4 regions of the Mycobacterium sp. DBP42 genome follow, and region 1 is predicted to be linked to each of the others. Evidence: riboswitches for the same ligand, from Rfam matches in the RefSeq annotation. Region 1 holds a riboswitch; each other region holds the start of a gene.
The links. Region 1 has a riboswitch for cobalamin ahead of E0T84_RS02670 (ABC transporter substrate-binding protein). Riboswitches for the same ligand answer to the same signal wherever they lie in the genome.
Positions count from the first base shown of each region.

Region 2: linked by a shared signal. The riboswitch ahead of E0T84_RS11195 (ABC transporter substrate-binding protein) and the one ahead of E0T84_RS02670 (ABC transporter substrate-binding protein) in region 1 are both predicted to bind cobalamin.
Region 3: linked by a shared signal. The riboswitch ahead of E0T84_RS01805 (CbtB-domain containing protein) and the one ahead of E0T84_RS02670 (ABC transporter substrate-binding protein) in region 1 are both predicted to bind cobalamin.
Region 4: linked by a shared signal. The riboswitch ahead of metE (5-methyltetrahydropteroyltriglutamate--homocysteine S-methyltransferase) and the one ahead of E0T84_RS02670 (ABC transporter substrate-binding protein) in region 1 are both predicted to bind cobalamin.

Region 1 covers NZ_VCMY01000002.1:33,882-39,564, reverse strand. The annotation lists gene E0T84_RS02680 (ABC transporter ATP-binding protein) at 1-143, opposite strand, end outside; gene E0T84_RS02675 (iron ABC transporter permease) at 136-1,182, opposite strand; gene E0T84_RS02670 (ABC transporter substrate-binding protein) at 1,163-2,278, opposite strand; cobalamin riboswitch at 2,306-2,474, opposite strand; gene E0T84_RS02665 (heme o synthase) at 2,480-3,412, opposite strand; gene tkt (transketolase) at 3,645-5,683, shown strand, end outside.
Region 2 covers NZ_VCMY01000008.1:60,034-65,716, forward strand. The annotation lists gene E0T84_RS11175 (ribonuclease Z) at 1-551, opposite strand, end outside; gene E0T84_RS11180 (CBS domain-containing protein) at 656-1,087, shown strand; gene E0T84_RS11185 (GNAT family N-acetyltransferase) at 1,139-1,747, shown strand; gene E0T84_RS11190 (DUF6480 family protein) at 1,760-2,008, opposite strand; cobalamin riboswitch at 2,041-2,173, shown strand; gene E0T84_RS11195 (ABC transporter substrate-binding protein) at 2,219-3,253, shown strand; gene E0T84_RS11200 (ABC transporter substrate-binding protein) at 3,271-4,272, shown strand; gene E0T84_RS11205 (iron ABC transporter permease) at 4,269-5,294, shown strand; gene E0T84_RS11210 (ABC transporter ATP-binding protein) at 5,291-5,683, shown strand, end outside.
Region 3 covers NZ_VCMY01000001.1:358,751-364,433, reverse strand. The annotation lists gene E0T84_RS01820 (serine hydrolase) at 1-208, shown strand, start outside; gene E0T84_RS01815 (histidine phosphatase family protein) at 216-767, opposite strand; gene E0T84_RS01810 (CbtA family protein) at 774-1,538, opposite strand; gene E0T84_RS01805 (CbtB-domain containing protein) at 1,563-1,778, opposite strand; cobalamin riboswitch at 1,807-1,932, opposite strand; gene clpC1 (ATP-dependent protease ATP-binding subunit ClpC) at 1,988-4,516, opposite strand; gene lsr2 (histone-like nucleoid-structuring protein Lsr2) at 4,830-5,171, opposite strand; gene lysS (lysine--tRNA ligase) at 5,303-5,683, opposite strand, start outside.
Region 4 covers NZ_VCMY01000016.1:90,879-96,561, forward strand. The annotation lists gene metE (5-methyltetrahydropteroyltriglutamate--homocysteine S-methyltransferase) at 1-1,335, opposite strand, end outside; cobalamin riboswitch at 1,461-1,666, opposite strand; gene E0T84_RS16690 (sensor domain-containing protein) at 1,744-2,406, opposite strand; gene E0T84_RS16695 (hypothetical protein) at 2,457-3,029, opposite strand; gene E0T84_RS16700 (MspA family porin) at 3,412-4,107, shown strand; gene E0T84_RS16705 (MspA family porin) at 4,198-4,887, shown strand; gene E0T84_RS16710 (hypothetical protein) at 4,961-5,638, shown strand.

The DNA of each region.
Region 1 (5,683 bases):
ACGCAGCGCAACAAGGTGGTCTTACCGCGGCCGTTGGGGCCCAGGACCGAGAGAATCTCGCCCGGCGCGAGTTGGTAGCAGACATCGCGGAAGAGCCATCGCTCACGGTCGTAGGCGAAGCCGAGTCCATCGAGTTCAAGCATCCGACCACATCCGTTGCCGGCGGCTACGCAACAGGATCAGAAACACCGGTGCGCCGACGATGGCGGTAAGTACGCCCAGCGGGATCTCGGCGACCCCCAGTGTGCGGGTGACGGTGTCGATCGCGGTCAGATATGCGGCGCCGAGGCCGATGCTGACCGGGATGAGCACCCGGTTGTCCGCCCCGACCCACAGCCGGGCCAGGTGCGGTACCACCAACCCCACCCAACCGATGACGCCGCTGACCGCCACCGCCCCGGCAACGATCGCCGCGACAGCGGTGAAAATCAGCCAGCGCAGCCGGCCGGGATGCAATCCCAGTGTCACAGCGTCCTCGTCGCCCAGCGAAAGCACGTTGATCCGCCAGCGCAATGCGTAGATGACGGCGCCGCCGAGCAGTACCGGCACCCCGGCGATGACGACCTTCGCGTAAGTGGCGGTGGCCAGGCTGCCCAGCAACCAGAAGACCAGCGATTGCAGTTCGCCGTACGGATCAGCGAGGTAGGTCATGAACGACACCAACGCCGTGAAGAACGCTCCGACCACAATGCCCGACAACACGATCGCCAGCGGTGGGGTCGGTCCTCGAGTTCGACTGACGGCGAAGACCGCCACCAGTGCGGCCATCCCGAACCCGAACGAACCCAGTACCAGGGCAGCCGAGCCAAGGCTCAGGACGATGGCGAGCGCACCCCCGAATGATGCGCCGGACGAGACGCCGAGGATCTGTGGGCTGACCAGCGGATTGCCGAACACCGCTTGTAGCGCGGCCCCGCAGCCGGCGAGTCCCGCGCCGACCAGAATGGCCAACAACACGCGGGGCAGCCGGACGTTGAGCACGACAGCATCCTCGGCCGCAGTCCAGGTCTGCTCGAGCGGCAGCAGCCGACCGAGCAGAATCCGCACGACCTGATCCGGCGCGACCGAGTACCTGCCCACGGCAAGCGCGATGACGGCCACCAGCACGACACCCACCGGAATGACGAGATACGCGGTACGGACGCTGGATACGGCCGAGCGCTCAGCGGCCGAAGTCAACATAGTCACTGGAGTCGGAATTGGCTGTGGAGTAGAGGATCTCGCCGATTTGCGCATCGGTGGGTTCGGTGCCGTACCAGAGCGCGTACTGCCTGGCCACTTCGGCGCGCAGGCCGGGTGCCCCGGTCCCGTGGACCACTCCGGCCAACCACTGCCACATCAAAGGTGATTCCTGGCTCGGGGGATCCCACCGGTATCCGCCCAACGGCACCTTGTAGATCCGACGTTGCGCCACGGCCCGCAGGCTCGCCAGCGCCGGGTCACGGTAAAGATCTGCGGGCAGCTTCGGACCGAAGTTGCCCAGCAGGACGATGTCGGGATCCCACCTCAGCAGCTGCTCGGTGTCGATGGGGGCCTCGTCGGCGTCGATCTCCACAGCGGGATTGCGGGCACCGACGAGTTCGGTGACGAAGTGGTTGTAGGACGCCCGGCCGCCCACATCCAGCGTGTCGGCGGCGCCCCGCAGGTACAGCACCGATGGCCGCGTCGAGCTGGCATCGGGCACCGGAATCTCACTGCGCAACAACCGCATTCGATCGCGCATCCAACCGATCAGTGCCGCGGCCCGCTCCGGCTTGCCGAGCAGTTCGCCGTAGAGCGCAACCGCGTCCTCGAGATCCTGCTGGGTTCCGTAACGCAGCTGCGCCACGGTCAACCCGGCATTCTGCAATGGTTCAACGATGCCAGGGCCACGGTCGCCCCACTGGATCACCACATCCGGGTCCAGCGCCAGCACGCTCTCCACGTTCGGTGCGAACTCGGCGCCTGCCACGTCGGTGGGAACCGTCAGCAGCCCCGGATACGCCGCGCCGATGAAACTGTCCTCGATCGCAGAACGCGAGGCGGCGTTCATGCCGACCAGAACCTCGGGTCCGCCGTTGACGGCCACCATCATCGACGCGGCCGGCTTCGGGATGGTCACCACCCGCCGGGCCGGCCGCGGCAACTGCACGGTCGCACCGGCGAGATCGGTGACCGTGACGGCCCCGACCCCACTGCCTGATTCGGCCCGTCCGCACCCGACGCCCACCACCGATGCCGCGGCGGTGGCCAGGATTCCGCCCAACATTTTCCGGCGCGCGATGAACTGACCGCTCACGAATACCTCCCGGGAGTCCGCGCTCCGTGGATGTTGTCCGCGATGGGTCAGTGTCGTGGCTCCCGGACTGAGCTACCCCGTTGGATGCATCGAGGTTCGCGGTCCGGTCACAGTGGCGGGACCGCACCGGATTCACACCGGTTTCCTGGGTCCCATCGCGTTATGGATCGTGGATACCCTAGCCCACGGTCCGGTGCGGGCTCAGTGACCGAAGATCGTCGGCAGGGCCAGCGCCGAATCGATGGCCAGCGCGCAGAACACCACGGCCAGGTAGTTGTTCGACTGCAGGAACAACCGCAGCGGCTTCACCGGCTCGCCGCGCTTGACCCCGGAGTACAGCTGGTGCGCCATCACCAGGAACCACGCGCCCGCCAGCAGGGCCACCGCGCCGTAGAGCCATCCGGTGGCCAGCGCCAGCACCAGCGTGGTGAGCACTGTCAGCCAGGTGTAGATCAGGATCTGGCGGGTAACCTCGCGCTCGGTGGCCACCGCGGGCAACATCGGCACCCCGGCCGCCTTGTAGTCGTCCTTGTATCGCATGGCCAGTGCCCAGGTGTGCGGCGGTGTCCAGAAGAAGATGATCAGGAACATCACCAACGCTTGCCACTGGATCGTGCCGGTCACCGCGGACCAGCCGATCATCACCGGCATGCAACCGGCCGCGCCGCCCCACACCACGTTTTGCGAGGTGCGGCGTTTGAGCAGCAACGTGTAGACGAAGACGTAGAACGCGATCGTGGCAACGGCCAGTAACCCGGACAGCAGGTTCGAGGTCCACCACAGCCAGCAGAAGGACGTGACCGAGAGCACGAGCCCGAAGATCAGGGCGTGGCGGGTAGGCACCGAAGCCTTGGCCAGCGGTCGGCGCGCGGTCCGCTTCATCACCTTGTCGATGTCGGCGTCAGCCACGCAGTTGAGCGTGTTGGCGCCGGCCGCCGCGAGCCCACCGCCGATCAGGGTGTTGAGGATCAGCAGCGGGTCAATCGTGCCGCGGTCCGCGAACAGCATCGCTGGAATGGTGGTGACCAGCAACAACTCGATCACGCGCGGCTTGGTCAATGCCAGATACGACAGGAACGTGGTCCGTATTCGGCTCGGCGCCCCATTGATGAGCCGGCGCTCGCGAATGCTCACGCAAATAACTCCTCGGGTGGCGTCACGCGGCTTCTACTACACACGATGGTAGACCGCCGCCCGAATGCCTCGGCACCGCAGGGTCTGTTCCGGGGCAACTACGGGTAAACGACCGGGTATCGGTGCGAGAACCAGTCTGCATCGGATGAGTCCGCCCCACTAGGGTGTTTGTCGTAGCAGCATGGCAACTGCGAGCACATGCCAGCAGATAGAAGACGAGGAAGTGAGCTTAGTGACCACCGCCGAAGAGATCACCGCTCTCACCCAGCCCAACCACCCAGATGACTGGACCGAGCTCGACAGCGTTGCCGTCGACACCGTCCGGGTGCTCGCGGCTGACGCGGTGCAGAAGGTCGGCAACGGCCACCCGGGTACCGCGATGAGCCTGGCTCCCCTCGCCTACACGTTGTTCCAGCGGCAGCTGCGCCACGATCCCAGCGACACCGAATGGATCGGTCGCGACCGCTTCGTACTGTCCTGCGGGCATTCCAGCCTGACCCTCTACCTGCAGCTCTACCTCGGCGGGTTCGGCCTGGAGCTGGCCGACATCGAGGCCCTGCGCACCTGGGGCTCGCTCACCCCGGGACACCCCGAGTACCACCACACCAAGGGTGTGGAGATCACCACCGGTCCGCTGGGCCAGGGGCTGGCCTCGGCGGTCGGCATGGCCATGGCCGCTCGCTACGAGCGCGGACTGTTCGACCCCGACACCGCGCCGGGCGAGAGCCCGTTCGACCACTACATCTATGTGGTCGCCTCTGACGGCGACATCGAGGAAGGTGTCACCAGCGAAGCCTCGTCGCTCGCAGGTACCCAGCAGCTCGGCAACCTCATCGTGTTCTGGGACGACAACAAGATCTCCATCGAGCACAACACCGACATCGCGTTGAGCGAGGATGTGCCCGCGCGCTACCGCGCTTACGGCTGGCACGTGCAGGAGGTCGAGGGCGGCGAGAACGTCGCCGGAATCGAGGCGGCGATCGCCGAGGCCAAGAAGGTCACCGACAAGCCGTCGTTCATCGCGCTGCGCACGATCATCGGCTACCCGGCCCCGAACAAGATGAACACCGGCGGGGTGCACGGCTCGGCACTGGGAGCCGACGAGGTGGCGGCCACCAAGAAGATCCTCGGCTTCGACCCCGACAAGAGCTTCGAAGTGCGCGACGACGTCATCACCCACACCCGTGAGCTGGTGGCTCGCGGCAAGAAGGTGCACGACGAGTGGCAGCTGAGCTTCGACGCCTGGGCCAAGCGGGAGCCGGAGCGCAAGGCGTTGCTGGACCGGCTGCAGGCGCGTGAGCTGCCCGAAGGCTGGGATGCCGACCTGCCGCACTGGGAGCTCGAGTCCAAGCCGGTGGCCACCCGTGCCGCCTCCGGTGCCGTGCTGGCCGCCGTCGGTCAGACGCTGCCCGAACTGTGGGGCGGTTCGGCTGACCTCGCCGGCAGCAACAACACCACGATCAAGGGCGCGAACTCCTTTGGGCCGCCGTCGATCTCGACCGAGGACTGGAATGCGACCTGGTACGGCCGCACCCTGCACTTCGGCATCCGTGAGCATGCGATGGCCGCGATCCTGTCCGGCATCGTGCTGCACGGCCCAACCCGGCCGTACGGTGGCACGTTCCTGCAGTTCTCGGATTACATGCGGCCGGCCGTGCGTTTGGCCTCGTTGATGAACATCGACCCGATCTACGTCTGGACGCACGATTCGATCGGCCTCGGCGAGGACGGTCCCACGCACCAGCCGATCGAGCATCTGGCGGCGCTGCGCGCGATCCCGAACCTGTCGGTGGTGCGCCCCGGCGACCCGAACGAGACCTCCTACGCGTGGAAGACCATCCTGGAGCGCACCGCCAGCACCGGCCCGGTCGGGCTGATCCTGACCCGCCAGGGCGTCCCCGTGATCGAAGGCACCAGCGCCGAGGGCGTGGCCCGCGGTGGCTACGTGCTCGGCGGCACCCCGGATGAGAACCCCGACGTGGTGATCATCGCCACCGGTTCCGAGCTCCAGTTGGCCGTCGCAGCGCAGAAGCTGTTGGCGGACAAGGACATCAACGCGAGCGTGGTGTCGATGCCGTGCGTCGAGTGGTTCGAATCGCAGCCTCAGGAGTACCGCGATTCGGTGCTGCCGCCTGCGGTTTCGGCCCGGGTGGCGGTCGAGGCCGCCGTGGCGCAGAGTTGGTACAAGCTGGTCGGGGACACCGGCGAGATCGTGTCGATCGAGCACTACGGCGCCTCGGCCGACGACAAGACGCTGTTCCGTGAGTTCGG
Region 2 (5,683 bases), on a different contig from region 1:
TCCAAGCTGGGACATGGCACGGTGTCGCCGGCTGCCACCACCGAGGCCCCGCCGTGTTCGAATCGGAACGCGATCGTCGGGGTCACCGGCTGATGATCGGTGGGGGCGACACGGATCTGCACGCCGTCGTGATCCCACACCATCCCGTCGGTGTATTCACGAACGTCCACCTGTGGTGGACCGGTGAGGTCGGCGTGGTGGGCGATGCGGTAGCCGATGTCATGGCCGAACGCGCGCAACGTCGCGTCGACCACCTCCGCGGTCCCGGGCGGGCCGATGATCGGCAGGGGCGGTGTATCCGGGGTGAATGTGCTCACCCAGCGGGTGATGATCACATCGCCCAGGTCGGCGATGTGATCGCTGTGCAGGTGGGTCAGCAGCAATGCGCTGAGCTGGTTGGCACCCGCGCCGACCGCGGCCAGGCGCTGCAGCACCCCGCGGCCGCAGTCGATCAGAAACATCTGGTCGCCTGCGCGCGCCAGGGTCGACGGTCCGGCCCGCTCCGGATCAGGAATCGGGCTACCGGTGCCGAGCAGCGTGACCTCGATCATGACCTCATTCCTACTCCGTTCCGGCTCAATCAGGCGTGGCTTCTTTCTTACTGACCGCCACCGACCTAGCCTGGTGTGAGGTGGATCACGATCGGAGGTTGCCGATGCGAATCGCGGACGTGCTGAAAAACAAGGGCGCGGCGGTGGTGACGATTTCGCCGGAGACTACCGTGACGGAGCTGTTGGCCGGGCTGACCGAGCTGAACATCGGTGCCATGGTGGTGATCGGGCCCGGCGGGCTGGCCGGCATCGTCTCGGAGCGTGATGTGGTGCGCAATCTGCATGAACGGGGCAGCAGCCTGCTTGCCCAACCGGTGTCGGAGATCATGACGACGGTGGTGGCAACCTGTACGCCGCGCGACACCGTGGATCACCTCAGTGCTCTGATGACCGAGAACCGGGTGCGTCACATTCCCGTGCTCGACGGTGGGCGGCTGGCCGGCATCGTCAGCATCGGCGACATCGTCAAGACCCGGATGGAAGAACTCGAGGCTGAGCAGGAACAGCTGCAGGCCTACATCACCCAGGGGCGTTGACCGCTGGCCTCCTGAGCACCGAAACCACAAATCTTGTGCGATGGTGGGCGTGTGGCTGCCGTTGACGTCCGTCCCCCGAACAAGTCCGACGTGGCGCGGCTTGCCGCCGTCCTGGGGCGGGCCTTCCATCATGACCCGGTGATGTCGTGGATCCTGGCTGACGATGCCCGCCGGGCCAAAGGTCTGCCGCGGATGTTCGCAGCGATCACGCGTCACCACTTCCTTGCCGGCGGCGGTGCCGAGGTGGCCGGCCGGGATGGCGAGATCGGCGCGGCCGCCTTGTGGGACGGGCCCGGCTGTTGGAAGCAGACTGCCGGCGAAGAACTGCGGATGCTGCCCTCGATGGTGCGTGCGTTCGGCCGCGACACGCGACGGGGCCAACAGGTCGTCGAGCTCATGAAGCAGCACCATCCCGAGGAACCGCACTGGTATCTGGCCGTGATCGGCAGCGATCCGACGGTGCGCGGCGGCGGTTTCGGACATGCCCTGATGCAATCGCGCCTCGATCGGGTGGACGCCGAACACGCCCCGGCCTACCTGGAGTCGAGCAACCCCGACAACATCCCCTACTACCTGCGTTTCGGGTTCGAGGTCACCGGGGAGATCGTCCTTCCCGACGGTGGACCGATCATGACGGCAATGTGGCGGGCGCCGCGCTGATCTGTCGCCCGGCTATCCGAAGACCCCGGTCATCTTCATGATGAGCAGGACGCCTACCGCGACGAACACCGCGATCAGCAGCACCAAACCGGCGATCGCGGTGACCGAAGTGGGGGTGTACTTGTGCCTGGGCCGCGGTTCTGGTTCGCCCAGTCCCGAGGTTTGCGCCGAGTCCGGTGGGGTGGCGCCGGGCGCGACGCCACCGCCGGGTTGCAGATCCGGTGTCTCGGCTGGGTCGGGATCTGGTGGTAGCGCGGTCATGGCCTAGGGATGCCCGCTGTCGAGCGCGGGCAATCACGCTGCGTCGCGGCTGTTACAGTGCGAATGCCGACCAACAGGGGAATCCGGTGAAAAGCCGGAACTGACGCGCAACGGTATGAGGCATCGCCTCGAGTCCGATCACCTGGGGTCGGAATGACCGTTGACGGCTCCGCGATTGGGCCCTGGATCAAAGGAAGTTTGACCGTGCGCGTGCTCACCGCACTGTTGTCCCTGTTGTCTGTCGCGTTGTCGGTCACGGTGGCCTGCGGTCATCGAGAGTCTGCGGCAGGGCAGACGGCCGGTGAAGCTTCCGCAGCTGACTCGACCAGCTATCCGCTCACCATCGAGAACTGCGGTGTGAACGTCACTTTCGAGGGACCGCCGCGGCGGGCGGTCTCGCTGTACCAGGCGTCGACCGAAATCCTGCTGTCGCTCGGGCTGGCCGATCGGATGGTCGGCACCTCGACGTGGTTCGATCCGGTGCTTCCCGAACTCGCGGCGGACAACGCCACCGTGCCCCGGCTCGCAGACAACGATCCTGGACTGGAGACGGTCCTGGCAGCCGAGCCGGACCTGGTCACCTCGGCCAGCGCACACACCTACACCTCAGCCGTGGTCGCCGACCGCAGCCGGTTCGCTCAGCTGGGAATCCCTACGTACCAATCGCCTTCGGTGTGTACGGGCGCGAGTGTCGACGGTGAGACCGTCACCCGCACCGAACCGCTGATGCTCGATGCCCTGTATCGGGAGATACGCGAACTCGCCCAGATCTTCGATGTGCAACAGCGCGGCCAGGACCTCATCGACCGGCTCACCCGGCGGCTCGACGACATTCCGTCCACCACCGAGCCGGATGTCAGTGTGGCGTTCTGGTTCTCGGGACTGCGGACGCCGTATCTCGCGGGCTGCTGCTCGGCGCCGGGACTGTATGCCGGCGAACTCGGCGTCACCAACGTCTTCGCCGATACCCGCGAGGACTGGCCGGAGGTCAGCTGGGAGGCGCTGGCCGACCGCGACCCCGACGTGTTGGTACTGGCCGACTTGAACCGAAGGCGTGTCGACGGGGACGCACTGGAGTCGAAAATGACATTCCTGGAGTCGAATCCGGTGACCAGGAACATGACCGCGGTGCGAAACAAGCGCTACGTCGTGCTGAGCGGGTCCGAACTGGATCCCGGGATCCGCGAGGTCGACGCGGTGGTGAAATTGGCGGCCGGTCTCAAGGCCTTCGGGTTGGCCCGGTGAACCGCGCGGCCCGCCTGATGGTCGGGGTGGTGAGCGCGTGGTCGTTGGTGGGATGCGCTCAGTCCACCCACGCGGTCCCGGATCCGGCCGAATCGCCCGGATACCCACTGACGGTGCGGAATTGCGGCCGGGAAGTGGTGATCGGTGCGCCGCCGCGGCGTGCTGTCTCGCTGAACCAAGGTTCCACCGAGATACTGCTTTCGCTGGGCCTGGCGGACCGCATGGTCGGCACCGCGACGTGGACGGACCCCGTCCGCGCCGATCTCGACGGCGAAAACGCCCGGGTACCGCGATTGGCGGTGAACAAGCCGTCGCTGGAGACCGTGCTCGGCGCCGAACCCGATTTCGTGTCGGCCTCCTTCGGCGGAACCCTCGGGCCCGGCGGCGTCGCCGACCGCGAACAGTTCGAACGCCTCGGTGTCCCGACGTATCTGGCACCCAGCGACTGCGAGGGAAAGACCGCGGTCAATGGCGACGGTGCGCGCACCACGCCGTTCGAGATGGAGGCGATATACACCGAAATCGGTGAACTGGCGAAGATATTCGATGTCGCCGATCGCGGCGACCGGCTCATCGCGCAGCTGCGCGCCCGGTTGGACCGCATCGCCGGGGTCCCGTTCGGCGTCGACATGGCGTTCTGGTTCTCCGACATCCGTGCTCCCTACTTCGCCGGCTGCTGCGGATCTCCCGGCGTGATCGCTGGGTCGGTGGGGGCCCGCAATGTGTTCGCCGACACCACCGATGAATGGCCGCAGGTGAGTTGGGAGACTGTGGCCGACCGCGACCCGGACGTGCTGGTCCTCGCCGACCTGAGCCGACGCACGATCGATGGTGACGCGTTGGAGACCAAAATCGAGTTCCTGGAGTCGAATCCGCTCACCCAGGGACTTACCGCAGTGCGGCACCGTCGCTACATCGTGGTGAACGGGGCGGACCTCAACCCGTCGATCCGCACCGTCGACGGCGCTGAGAAAGTGGCAAAGGGCCTGGCCGAACTCGGATTTGGCGCGGCGCCGTGAGACTTCGCACCACGTGGATCGGCGGTCTGTGGGCCGCCGGAGTGGTCCTCGTGGTGTTCTCCGCCGCGGTGGCCATCACGATCGGACCGGCCGCATTGTCGGTGGGGGACGTGTATCGCATTGTCGGCGACCGTCTCGGCGCGGGGCCGTCGGGGGCGACCCGGCTGCAGGAGAGCATCGTCTGGCAATTGCGATTGCCGCGGGTCGTCCTGGCGGCGATCGCCGGGGCCGGGTTGGCCTTGTGCGGGGCGATACTGCAGTCCCTGCTCCGCAATCCCTTGGCCGACCCGTTCGTGCTGGGCATCTCCTCGGGTGCCTCTACCGGTGCCGTGCTGGTCGCGGTGCTCGGCGTCGGCGCGGGCACGCTGAGCCTGTCCGGTGGCGCCTTCGCCGGCGCGGTGTTGTCGTTCGCCGTGGTGCTGCTGTTGGCCTACGCGGCCGGCGGCGGGACCGATCGGGTGGTGCTGGCCGGGGTGGCCGGCACCCAGCTGTTCTCGGCACTGACGTCGTTCATCGTGCTGTCGTCGGCCGACGCCGAACAGACCAGGGGAGTGCTGTTCTGGCTGTTGGGGTCGCTGGCCGGAGTGTCCTGGTCCGACGTGACCACCTGCTCGATGGTGGTCGGTGTCGGGTTGGCGCTGTGCCTGGCCCAGGCACGCACCCTTGACGCGTTCGCATTCGGGCAGGATGCGGCCGCGACGCTGGGGGTCGCGGTGACCCGGGTACGCGTCGTGTTGCTGGTGATGACCGCACTGGTGACGGCGGCGCTGGTCAGCGCCGCCGGGGCGATCGGTTTCGTCGGGCTCGTGCTGCCGCACGCCGCGCGCTTTGTCGTCGGGCCCGGCCATCGGCGCTTGTTGCCGACAGCGGTGATCCTCGGCGCGGTCTTCATGGTCTGGGTGGACACCCTGGCCCGTACGGTCTTCGCCCCGCAGGAATTGCCCACCGGTGTGGTCACCGCACTACTCGGCGTTCCCGCCTTCGCACTGATCTTGTTGCGGCGCAGAGGAGTACGCCGATGAGTCTGCGGGCGGTCGCGGTGTGCTGGACCCGTTCGGGAAGGGCCGTCCTGGACGGCGTCACGGTGGATCCGGCTCCCGGTAGCACCGTGGGACTGTTGGGCCCCAACGGTTCCGGCAAGTCGTCCCTGTTGCGCCTGCTGGCCGGCATCGACCGGCCCGACTCGGGCAGTGTGCAGCTCGACGGCCGTGAGCTGCACACGATGTCGCGGAGGGCGGTGGCGCGGCGCGTGGCGGTGGTCGGCCAGCACGCGGACACCGATCTGGACATCGCGGTGCGTGACATCGTGCGGTTGGGCCGGATCCCGCACGCCCCGCTGTTCGGCGGCGGTGGCGACGACACCGCCGCGGTGGCCGCGGCGATCGCCGCCACCGGCCTCGACGAGATGGCC
Region 3 (5,683 bases), on a different contig from region 1:
GGATCCGGCGAAATGGAAATACATCGGCGCCAAGGGCGGAAACCTACCCGGCGACCTGACCTTCAGCTGGTACGCGGTGGACCACACCGGACAGCCGTGGGTGTTCAGTTTCCAGCTGAACTGGCCGAAGTTCCGCAGCCCTACCGCCGCGGGCTGGCTGCTGCAAATCGCCAAGCGGGCATTCGCGATGGCTCCGGTGGCGCACTAGGACCGGGCTAGCTGCCGCTTCGCAGCGTCCAAGCCTGGCCGCGGAAATGCATGACCGTACGGCTCATCGGTGCAACATCGATGCGCCAGAAAGACCTCGGCGGTGCGTCCAACGCCACCAGGATGGCGGCCCGGACCACCGCCGGATGTGTCACCGCAACCAGCCGGCCACGCACCGGCGCCAGGCTGTCCAGCCAACGGTGCACCCGGTTGACGAGACCGACCACCGTTTCACCGCCGTGCGGTGCCCGGGCCGGATCAGTCAGCCAGACCGCCAGGTCGGCCGGCGGCAGGCCGCCGAGCACACTGCCGCGCCAGCCGCCGAAATCCAGATCGGCCAGTTGCGGCTCGACCGCCGCCGAGAGCCCCAGCAGTTCGGCGGTCTGGCGGGCCCGCTTCTCCGGCCCGCAATACGCGGCGTCGATGACACCGAGTTCAACGGCCGCATCAGCCTGACGATGCCCCAGCGCATTCAGCGGCTCGTCGGTGGGAAACCGGCCGGCTGCCGTGGCGTCGGTCATGGCGTGAGACACCAACGTCAGCCGGACGACCTCACTCACTGGGACTCACGCCGACACTGACTCCCGCTTACCTTCCAACAACCTCGACGCCATCGCCCCGAACACCAGACCGATCGTCGCCCATATCACCACCTGCGTGCCCAGCGAGAACAGGCGGAACTGGTAGAGATCGTCGGCCGGGAACGTCGACGGGGTCTCGTGGATGCCCGGCAGGATCAGGAAGACCACGGCCATCGAGACCACATAGTCCGCGACGCCTACCAGGCACGCATTCCACACCCCCAGCTTCGGTGTCAGCCGGCGCGCCAGCAGTACCGAACCGACGAACAACCCTGCCGAGAGCACCACCAATAGCAGGTACAGCAGGGTGCGCTGCTGGATGGTCTCGTCGAGGCTGACCGCCGGCGGGTTCGGCGGGTATTTGAGCGCCGGGACGATCCACAGGCTGACGAGCATGCCGCCGGCCGTCAATGCAGCCAACGCGCGCGCCGACAGGTTGGCCCTGCCGTAGACCGCGCAGAACACGACGGCCAGCAGGGCGCCCATCGCGACGCTGAAGATCAGGACGCCGAGGCCCATGCCGACGTTGGATTGCACGCCGCGGGTGAACACCTCGACGCTCTCACCGCCGTGGGAATGCCCACCGGCGCCGTGTGAATGCTCCGCGGCTTCATCCGCTGCGCCGACACCGTTCTCGAAGTCGATCGCCCTGCCGATGATCGGTTCGATCAGCAGCTTCGCCCATCCGAAAGCAAGCACACCTGCCAGGGCGCCGGCCAAGATGCCGCGCCCGATGATCTGTCTTTCCATTGGCTCGGTTATCTCGCCCGCGGGTCAGTGGCAGGGGAAACCGAGCAGGTGGCGGGCGTCGTGCACGAACTCGTGCACGTAGGTGTTGTTACCGAACACCGACGTTGCGCCCTGGTCCATTCCGACGAAATAGAGGGCCAGCAGCGCCACGAACGCCGTCAGGGTCAGCCAGAGCACCGCCTTGGTGGCCGACAGGTCGATCGGCCGAGCGTGGCTGGCGCGTGCGTCAGTGGAAGCCATCGGGTGGTCCTTTCCGGGAATTCGCGTCCCAGTCCGTGTCGCGACAGGTCAGGGTCTGACTGTTAACAGTGGCGCGGCCGCTCTGGACTCTCACCAGATTCCTGTTCCTGTCGATTACATCAGCATCGTAACTACCGGCGCAGGCGATCGACCCATCGGCAGGACGAAAAACGCCCCCACCGATGGGTGGGGGCGTTTCTCATGTGCAGTTATTCCGCAGTGGCTCCGGCCTTGGCCAGGTCCGGACCATCGGAGCCGGCCGCCTTGGGCGCGCCCGAGAACGTGAACTTCGCGTCCTCGCCGGCACCTTCGCCGTCCCAGCCCTCGACGTCGACCGTGACCAACTGGCCGGGCCCGAGCTCCTCGAACAGGATCTTCTCGGACAGTTGATCCTCGATCTCGCGCTGGATGGTGCGGCGCAGGGGCCGGGCACCGAGCACGGGGTCGAAGCCTCGCTTGGCCAGCAGGGCCTTGGCCTTGTCGGTCAGCTCCATGGCCATGTCCTTGGTCTTGAGCTGGTTGCCGACCCGGCCGATCATCAGGTCGACCATCTGGATGATCTCGTCCTGCGTCAGCTGGTGGAACACGATGATGTCATCGATGCGGTTGAGGAACTCCGGCCGGAAGTGCTTCTTGAGCTCGTCGTTGACCTTCTGCTTCATCCGCTCGTAGTTGTTCTCCCCGCCGCCCTGGCTGAAGCCCAGTCCGACCGCCTTGCTGATGTCGGAGGTGCCCAGGTTCGAGGTGAAGATCAACACCGTGTTCTTGAAGTCGACCGTGCGGCCCTGTCCGTCGGTGAGACGTCCGTCCTCCAGGACCTGCAACAGGCTGTTGTAGATCTCCTGGTGGGCCTTCTCGATCTCGTCGAACAGCACGACCGAGAACGGCTTGCGGCGCACCTTCTCGGTGAGCTGGCCGCCCTCTTCGTAGCCGACGTAGCCCGGAGGGGCACCGAACAGCCGCGACGCGGTGAAGCGGTCGTGGAACTCGCCCATGTCGATCTGGATGAGCGCGTCGTCGTCGCCGAACAGGAAGTTGGCCAGCGCCTTGGACAGCTCGGTCTTACCGACACCGGACGGGCCGGCGAAGATGAACGAACCGGACGGGCGCTTCGGGTCCTTCAGACCGGCGCGGGTACGGCGGATCGCCTTCGAGACGGCCTTGACGGCATCCTCCTGGCCGATGATCCGCTTGTGCAGCTCGTCCTCCATGCGCAGCAGGCGCGTGGTCTCGGCCTCGGTCAGCTTGAACACCGGGATACCGGTCCAGTTGCCCAGCACCTCGGCGATCTGCTCGTCGTCGACCTCGGCGACAACGTCGAGATCGCCTGAGCGCCACTGCTTCTCACGCTCACCGCGCTGGGCGACCAGAGTCTTCTCCCGATCGCGCAGGCTCGCCGCCTTCTCGAAGTCCTGCGCGTCGATCGCGGACTCCTTCTCCCGGCGCGCGTCGGCGATCTTCTCGTCGAACTCGCGCAGGTCTGGCGGAGCGGTCATCCGGCGGATACGCATCCGGGCGCCGGCCTCGTCGATCAGGTCGATCGCCTTGTCCGGCAGGAACCGGTCGTTGATGTAGCGGTCGGCCAGAGTGGCGGCGGCCACCAGCGCGCCGTCGGTGATCGAGACGCGGTGGTGCGCCTCGTAACGATCACGCAGACCCTTGAGGATCTCGATGGTGTGCTCGACCGTCGGCTCACCCACCTGGACCGGCTGGAACCGGCGCTCCAGGGCGGCGTCCTTCTCGATGTACTTGCGGTACTCGTCGAGGGTGGTGGCACCGATGGTCTGCAGCTCGCCGCGGGCCAGCTTGGGCTTCAGGATCGACGCGGCGTCGATGGCGCCCTCGGCGGCACCCGCGCCGACGAGCGTGTGCAGCTCGTCGATGAACAGGATGATGTCGCCGCGGGTGTTGATCTCCTTGAGCACCTTCTTGAGGCGTTCCTCGAAGTCACCGCGGTAGCGGCTGCCCGCGACCAGCGAACCCAGGTCGAGCGTGTAGAGCTGCTTGTCCTTGAGCGTCTCGGGAACCTCGCCGTGAACGATGGCCTGTGCCAGGCCCTCGACAACGGCGGTCTTGCCGACGCCGGGCTCGCCGATCAGCACCGGGTTGTTCTTGGTGCGGCGGCTCAGCACCTGCATGACGCGCTCGATTTCCTTCTCGCGGCCGATGACCGGATCGAGCTTGCCCTCCATGGCGGCGGCGGTCAGGTTACGGCCGAACTGGTCGAGCACCAGAGACGTCGACGGGTTGCCCGACTCGCCCCCACGGCCACCGGTGCCGGCCTCGGCGGCCTCCTTGCCCTGGTAACCGCTCAGCAGCTGGATGACCTGCTGGCGCACGCGGGTCAGCTCGGCGCCGAGCTTGACCAGCACCTGGGCGGCGACGCCTTCACCTTCGCGGATCAGACCGAGCAGGATGTGCTCGGTGCCGATGTAGTTGTGGCCGAGCTGCAGCGCCTCGCGCAAGGACAGCTCCAGCACCTTCTTGGCGCGCGGCGTGAACGGGATGTGCCCGGACGGGGCCTGCTGACCCTGGCCGATGATCTCCTCGACCTGGCTGCGCACGCCTTCCAGCGAGATGCCCAACGACTCCAGCGACTTGGCGGCGACGCCTTCGCCCTCGTGAATCAGACCCAACAGGATGTGCTCGGTCCCGATGTAGTTGTGGTTGAGCATCCGGGCTTCTTCTTGCGCCAGGACGACGACCCTGCGGGCACGGTCGGTAAATCTCTCAAACATCGGTGGTTACCTGCTCTCCATCGCTAGCGGTACCCGCGTACGGCTGCGTTCTGTCGGTTTTCTCATAGCCCGCACGTAGTACCTACCGTCCACTCTAATGGGCGGCCGTCCCGGGCGCGGAGGTTGGCGGTCCGTTCCGCAGGGGCGGTACCCGGTACGAGCTGTCCACATCTAGTGCTGCAGATGAGCAACGCCGCCGGTCGGCGAATCGTTTCCGAATTCCGGTCCCAACGGGTTCGCCACTAGCGAAAAACTCCGGACCGGGAAATCTCACCGGTCCGGAGCTGGCAACTGTCGGTCAAGTTGCGGTCGTTTATGTTGCGGCGTGGAAGGCGTCGATGACGTCCGCGGGGATCCGGCCGCGGGTGGACACGTTGTGCCCGTTGCGGCGGGCCCATTCACGGATGGCGGCACTCTGCTCACGATCGATCGCGCCGCGGCCACGGGCCGGGCCCGCTGCGCGTCCGCGCCGGCGTCCGCCGACTCGGCGTCCGGCCTCCACCCACTGCTTCAGATCGTTACGGAGCTTCGTGGCATTCTTGGACGAAAGGTCGATCTCATACGTGACGCCGTCGAGGCCGAATTCGACAGTCTCATCGGCGGTGGCCTCACCGTCGAAATCGTCGACCAACGTGACGGTCACTTTTTTCGCCATTACCCCGCACCGAACCCTTCTGCATACGCATTGGTGACTACGCCTGAGTATCCTGCACCCGTGCCCTAATGTGCCACAGAAACGCACATATTTCCAACAGCGAGACGATCGCAGCGGATCGGCACTCGGGCTCAGTTAGTGTGCCGGCGAACAATCGGGAACAAAACCGTCTCCCGAATAGACAAGCCCGTCAGTGCCATCAACAAGCGATCGATACCCATTCCGGTGCCCGTTGTGGGTGGCATCGCATACTCCAATGCGGCGAGAAAATCGTCGTCGAGAACCATTGCCTCGTCGTCACCGGCGGCCGCGGCACGGGCCTGGGCTTCGAACCGTTGCCGCTGGATCACCGGGTCGACGAGTTCGGAATAGCCGGTGGCGAGTTCGAAACGGCGCACGTAGAGATCCCATTTCTCGGTCACCCCGGGGATGCTGCGGTGAGCCCGGGTCAGCGGCGATGTCTCCACCGGGAAGTCGCGTACGAACGTAGGGGCCCACAGCTTCTCCCCCAC
Region 4 (5,683 bases), on a different contig from region 1:
GCGAATGGCCGAGGTTTGCGGGTATGACCCGATCGTGGTGGTGGGCAGAGCAGGCAGCTTCAGCCGGTCCTGCTGTGCAGCGCGACGCTGATCGGCCGATCCACGCTTGGCGCCCGAGGCGACGATCGCCGAGATCCGTTCCCGGACTCGGCTGTTGTTCAGTCGCGGATCGGATTTGCGCGACTCGATGGCCGCATGGGACGCAGCGATCTCCGCCGAGATGGCGTCGCGTCCGTCCTTGAGACCACGTGCCAGCGCCACCACTTCAGTGACCTTCTCGAAACCGAAGGCCAGCCAGCTGCGCAGCGCCGGGTCGAGGTCGTCCTCGGCATCGAGGGCGTAGGGCACATGCAGTGTCGAGCACGACGTAGAAACGACGATCGCCGCGGCCGCTTCCCGCAGCGCGGACAAGGTGCCCAGAGCGGCCTCCAGGTCGGTGCGCCAGATGTTGCGCCCGTCGACCACACCCGCCACCAGGAGCTTGTCCGCGAGCTCCGGCACTGCGCCCAGGGCAGCACCAGTTCCCGCAACCAGATCGACGCCGATGGCCTCGACCGGCGTGCGCGCCAGCGCGGGCAGCGCATCGCTCAGCTCTCCGAAGTAGGTTGCGACGAAGACGGAAGGTCTCTTGGCCAGTCCACCGAGACGGTTGTAGGTCCGCTCGGCGAGTTCGGCCGCATTGTCGACGATGTCGGTCACCAACACCGGCTCGTCGAGCTGGACCCACTCGATTCCCCTATCTGCCAGCAATCCCAGCAGTTCGGAATAGACATCGATGAGATCATCGAGGCGAGCCAGTGGCGCGTCCGCACCGTCGACGGCCTTCGACAGCGTCAGAAAGGTGATGGGGCCGACAACCACCGGTCGCGCCGTAATCCCCTGTGCACGTGCCTCTTCCAACTCCCCCAACACCTTGTCCGGGTTGAGGGTAAAGGTGGCCTCTGGCCCGATCTCCGGCACGATGTAGTGGTAGTTCGTGTCGAACCACTTGGTCATCTCCAGCGGCGCGATGTCATCGTTGCCTCGCGCCGCGGCAAAATAGCGGTCCAAGTCGTCGGGCACATCGGCCACCCTGGGCGGCAGTGCGCCGACAAGAACTGCGGTGTCGAGCATCTGGTCGTAGTACGAGAAGGTGTTGACCGGGACCGAGTCCAGCCCGGCTGCGACCATTGACGCCCACGTGTCGCGACGCAGGCCGGCGGCCACGGATTCGAGTTCGTCGCGATCGATGCGGCCGGCCCAGTACTTCTCGACTGCGCGCTTGAGTTCGCGGTTCGGCCCGATTCGGGGCGACCCGAGGATGGTGGCGGCGAAGGGTGCTGCGGTTGTGCTCATGACGACGTCCTTCAACATACGGGGATGGCCACCGCCAGGAGACACCGAACCGAACGCAGCCACCCGCCACGAGCGAACTACTTTCGGCCACTGCCCATTCCGCGAGGCGATGAACCACCGGACGCGGCGCGCCCGGTACGGCTGGCAGGTCTTCGGACTCACAGGCACGCACGGAAAACCGCGCCCCTACTGGCCGTCGCTTCCCGGCCGCAGTTCCCTGCGTGCCAGTGCTGATGACGGCGGTCGTTCCTGCATACCGCTGCGGGACAGTCCCGGATTCTCACCGGGTTCCCTCTCACGCCACATCTCAACCAGCCTGCGGCGTTCGATGTCGGCTCCGCAAACACCCCGGTACCGACAAACCAGCTGCGCGCCTCAGACTACCCGCCGCAGCGCGGCGGGTACCGGTCAGCGCGCCATCGCGGCCTTGATCTTGTCCACCACCTCAGCGGCCTGGGTCACCGAGGACCCTCCCGGCTTACACGCTTGGATATCCATCACAAGGTTGGCGGCCACCGCCAGCGCACGCTGGCAGGCGCGGGTCTGGTCCCCGTCAATACGGGTGAACGGCAAGGTGAGCTCCGAATCCGTCTCGATCAGATCGCCGCTGCGCCACCTGGGCAGCGGCTGCCCGTTGAGCGTGATGTTCACATTGTGGTTGGTGCACTTCGACCAGCGATCGGCCGACTGATCGAGAAAGTCGGCGGCTTCTTGTGTCGAAGGGAAGATCACCACCGACTGCACCAGCAGGTTGTCCCAGTTGTCCCTGTCGGGACCGCGTAGCAGCACCTGGCGCATGGCGGTCCAACGGTCGCCGTAGATGGCGGACTCGTTCACCTGCCACGCGCCCAGACAATTCAGATTGGGCAGCAGGTTGCGATGGTCGTTCATCTCGGTGACCGGCGGATGTGCCACCATCCCAACGGTCGTCATCATGGCGTTGACCTGATCGGTGGTGAGCAGCAGCCTCTCGAGGGCCGACTTGGGCACTTCTTCCGGCGGCCCCTGAGCCTTGTCGCCGTTGTCGGCACAGCTGGTGGCCGGCAGCACGAGCATGATCAACGAAAACACAACGCCGAGCACGGTATTCCTCTGCTTACAGCACGGTGTGACCACGCGCATCAGGCGTGGGTTCCCGCTGCGGCGCAAGCCATCTGCGCATTGGTGGCATCGTTGTTGAGTTGGGTGGCGGTGTCATTGAGCGACTGACCGCCGCTGCGCAGCCCCATCTTCAAGAGCAGCTTGGTGGCGCCGAAGGACCATGCCCGCATGGGGTTTGCGATATCGGGCGGCAGTCCCGGCGTGCCGGCAGCGTTCAGTGCCGACGCGGCCGCTTCGCGCAGCGCGGTCCGACCGCTCGTGTTCGTCGTGCTGATGGTCGGATCCCGGTAGTCGGGCCGCTCCACACCCTCGATCGAATCAGCGAAGTCGCCGTAGAACGTCGACGCCGAATCGAGCGCGTCGGCGAACGTCGAGCAGGCCGTAACCGCAGGTACACCGGGGTCATCGGTGCCGGCGACCGGCACCGGTACCGGACCGGCGGCCGGCACCGGGGGCAACTCGGGCAGCACGGGGCCGGGAGCACCGGCCTCATCACCAGGTTCGGCGACAGCCATCGGCGTGGCAGCGAAACCGATGCTGAAGGCAACGATCAGCGATACCAGCCCTCGCTGGTACACCTGAAACGACCTCAACGATTCCTCCTTCAGTCGGTGGCAGTTCCGGCGCTTTCGCCGTACCTCCGAGTCACCACACCGTTGAGGGTTCACATGTCCAGAAAGTGAACAGCCTGCCAATCTGCCCCCTCCACACGTCGTCCATCGCGTGCCGCTGGCGCCCCGCTTTCCTCAATTGCGGAATACGCTGCAGCACAGGGGATTTCCCAGAAACTTCACAGCTGAGGAACCCTCAGCCGGACGGGAATGCGGCGGCGACTGTTGGGGCATTGTTCACCGAACCGAAACGCAATAGGTTCATGATTCGTCGCGACAGATTCCTTGGCCCCGTTGGGTTCTGGCGACCACGACGTGTCGCAGGACGACAGGGGCCAGTCCCACGAGAGGCGCAAGTTCACGCATGTTCAGTCGTTTTGCCCCCCTGGCTGCAGTCTGCATGTTGGCCCCCGTAGCGATTGCGCCCCTTGCATCCGCAGATCCGCCGCCGGACCCGGCCGCAGCTGCAGCGGCCGCCGCGCCGGCACCGCCCCCACCGGATACCGGCGCGGTGCCGTCTTCTCCTCCCGGCGTCTTGGACACCCCGGATGGCTGGCACGTGACAGTGGCAGGCTCCAACGAGACCCTGCTGCCGGTCGCGCCGCTGACCACCGCGGTGTCATCCCGGGAATACCTTGTCGGCGGCACCTTCACCGGGAAAGTCTCGGGCGGCGGCAAGACCAAGCTCACCGGCGGCACACTGGAGGCCGGCGCCCAGATCGGCTGCGGCATCGTCAGCGACGAAACCGAGATAAACCCCGGCCTCAGCTTCTCGCCGGGCATCAAGATTCCGTTCACCGGCTCCGCCGGCGACGCCAGCCTCGGCACCGGAATCAGCTTGCAGGGCAAGGTGTACCTGAAGCCGGGCACCGTCACCATCGTTCCGATCGACAAGAAGTCGTTCAAGGGCACCGGCACCCGCGTCACTATCACGGGTGTCCGCATCAAGTTCGATCAGTGCGCCGGCCAGTCGTTCATCCGCACCTACGCGACGCTGACCAGCTCAACCGACAACACCGATGACGTCATCACCTACCTCGGTGTCACCAAGGTCGTCTGACCCTCCCCCGAAAACACACCGACCATGATCCGCACTGATCACCACGCCGATCCCTCGGATTCGAACCCCACGAGAGGCACAAGTTCCCGCATGTTGAATCGTTTCGCCATCTTGGCTGCTGCCTGCCTGCTCGCCCCGGTTGCGTTGCCGCCCCTCGCGTCGGCGGATCCACCACCGCCACCGGTGGAACCGGCCGCACAACCTGTCGATGCCGGCCCCCCACCGGACAACGGACTCGTCGCATCCGCCGAGCCGGGCGTCGTCACCACCCCGGACGGCTGGACGCTCACCGTCTCGGCGAAAGACGAGAGCCAGCTGCCGGTGGCACCTCTGACCACCGCTGCCTCGTCACGCGAGTACATGGTGGGAGCCACCTTCACCGGCACCGTCACCGGCAGCGGAGCCACGTCACTGACCGGTGGCACATTGGATACCGGCTACCAGATCGGTTGCGGCATCGAGCTGGGACAGGTCCGCCTGATCGGGTCGATCGGTCTGAGCACCTCGGGCTCGACCCTGGCCGGCATCATCCCCACCGGGGTGAGCATGCCGATCTCGGGCACCATCGAGATCCACGCAAAGCCCGGAACCGTCACCAATGTCTCGGTGAACAAGAAGTCGTTCAAGGCCGCGCCCGTGCGCGTCACCGTGAAGGATGTTCACATCAAGATCGACGGCTGCGTCGGCCAGTCCTTCCTGCGGTCCTATGCGACGCTGACCAGCTCCACCACCGACACCGACGATGTGGTGGCCTACTATGGCGTCACCAAGGCAGTCTGACGGACTGGCTTTGACAGCGAAACACGAAGGTATGAGCGAGAACTCGGACAGTCCATTCGCAGGCAGGAATGCGATGGCCACACTCGCCGCCGCCGGGCTGCTCGTGATCGGCGCGGCGGTTGCCTGCTCGGCAACCGCCGCCGCCGATCCGGCACCGCCAGAGGTTCCGGGTGCACCCGCGGTCGCCGCACCGGCACCGGAGCCGCCACCGCCACCCGGGCCAGAGGTGCCGCTGGTGGGCGCACCCCTCGGTCCCGGCGGGCTGTCGGTTCTGGGACAGACCGGCACCGAGACCGCTCCGGGCAGGCTCGGCGTCCCGAACGGGGTCGACATGAGTCCCGGCGCCCTGCTCGGGCAGTACGAAAATCCGTCCGCGCCGGGTGTGCCACCACCGACGGAGGCACCCAACCTCAGGGCGTTCAACAACGGAAACTTCTTCCCGCAGAACGAGAAACCGTCGGCGCCCGGTGAGGGCACCGTCGTCGGCGTCGCACCGGGCCAGGAGAACGCGGATATCTCCGGGCTCGACTGGATGCGACAGATGCACACGTTGTACCGCAATGGAAGCCTGCGCGGCTCGCTGCTGGGCCAGGTACCCAAAGAGCAACTCGGCGAACCACTTCCGGGAACCGTGCCACCGCCGGGAACGAATATTCCGCAGGGCCTCGGTGAGAATCTCCCGGATCCGGCAGCAGCGTCGCCGGCGCCGGGAGCTCCGTTACCTCCCGTCCCCGCACCCCCCGCTCCGTAACACCGAGCCCGTCGGGCAGCGTCCACCCCGGACGCTGCCCGATTT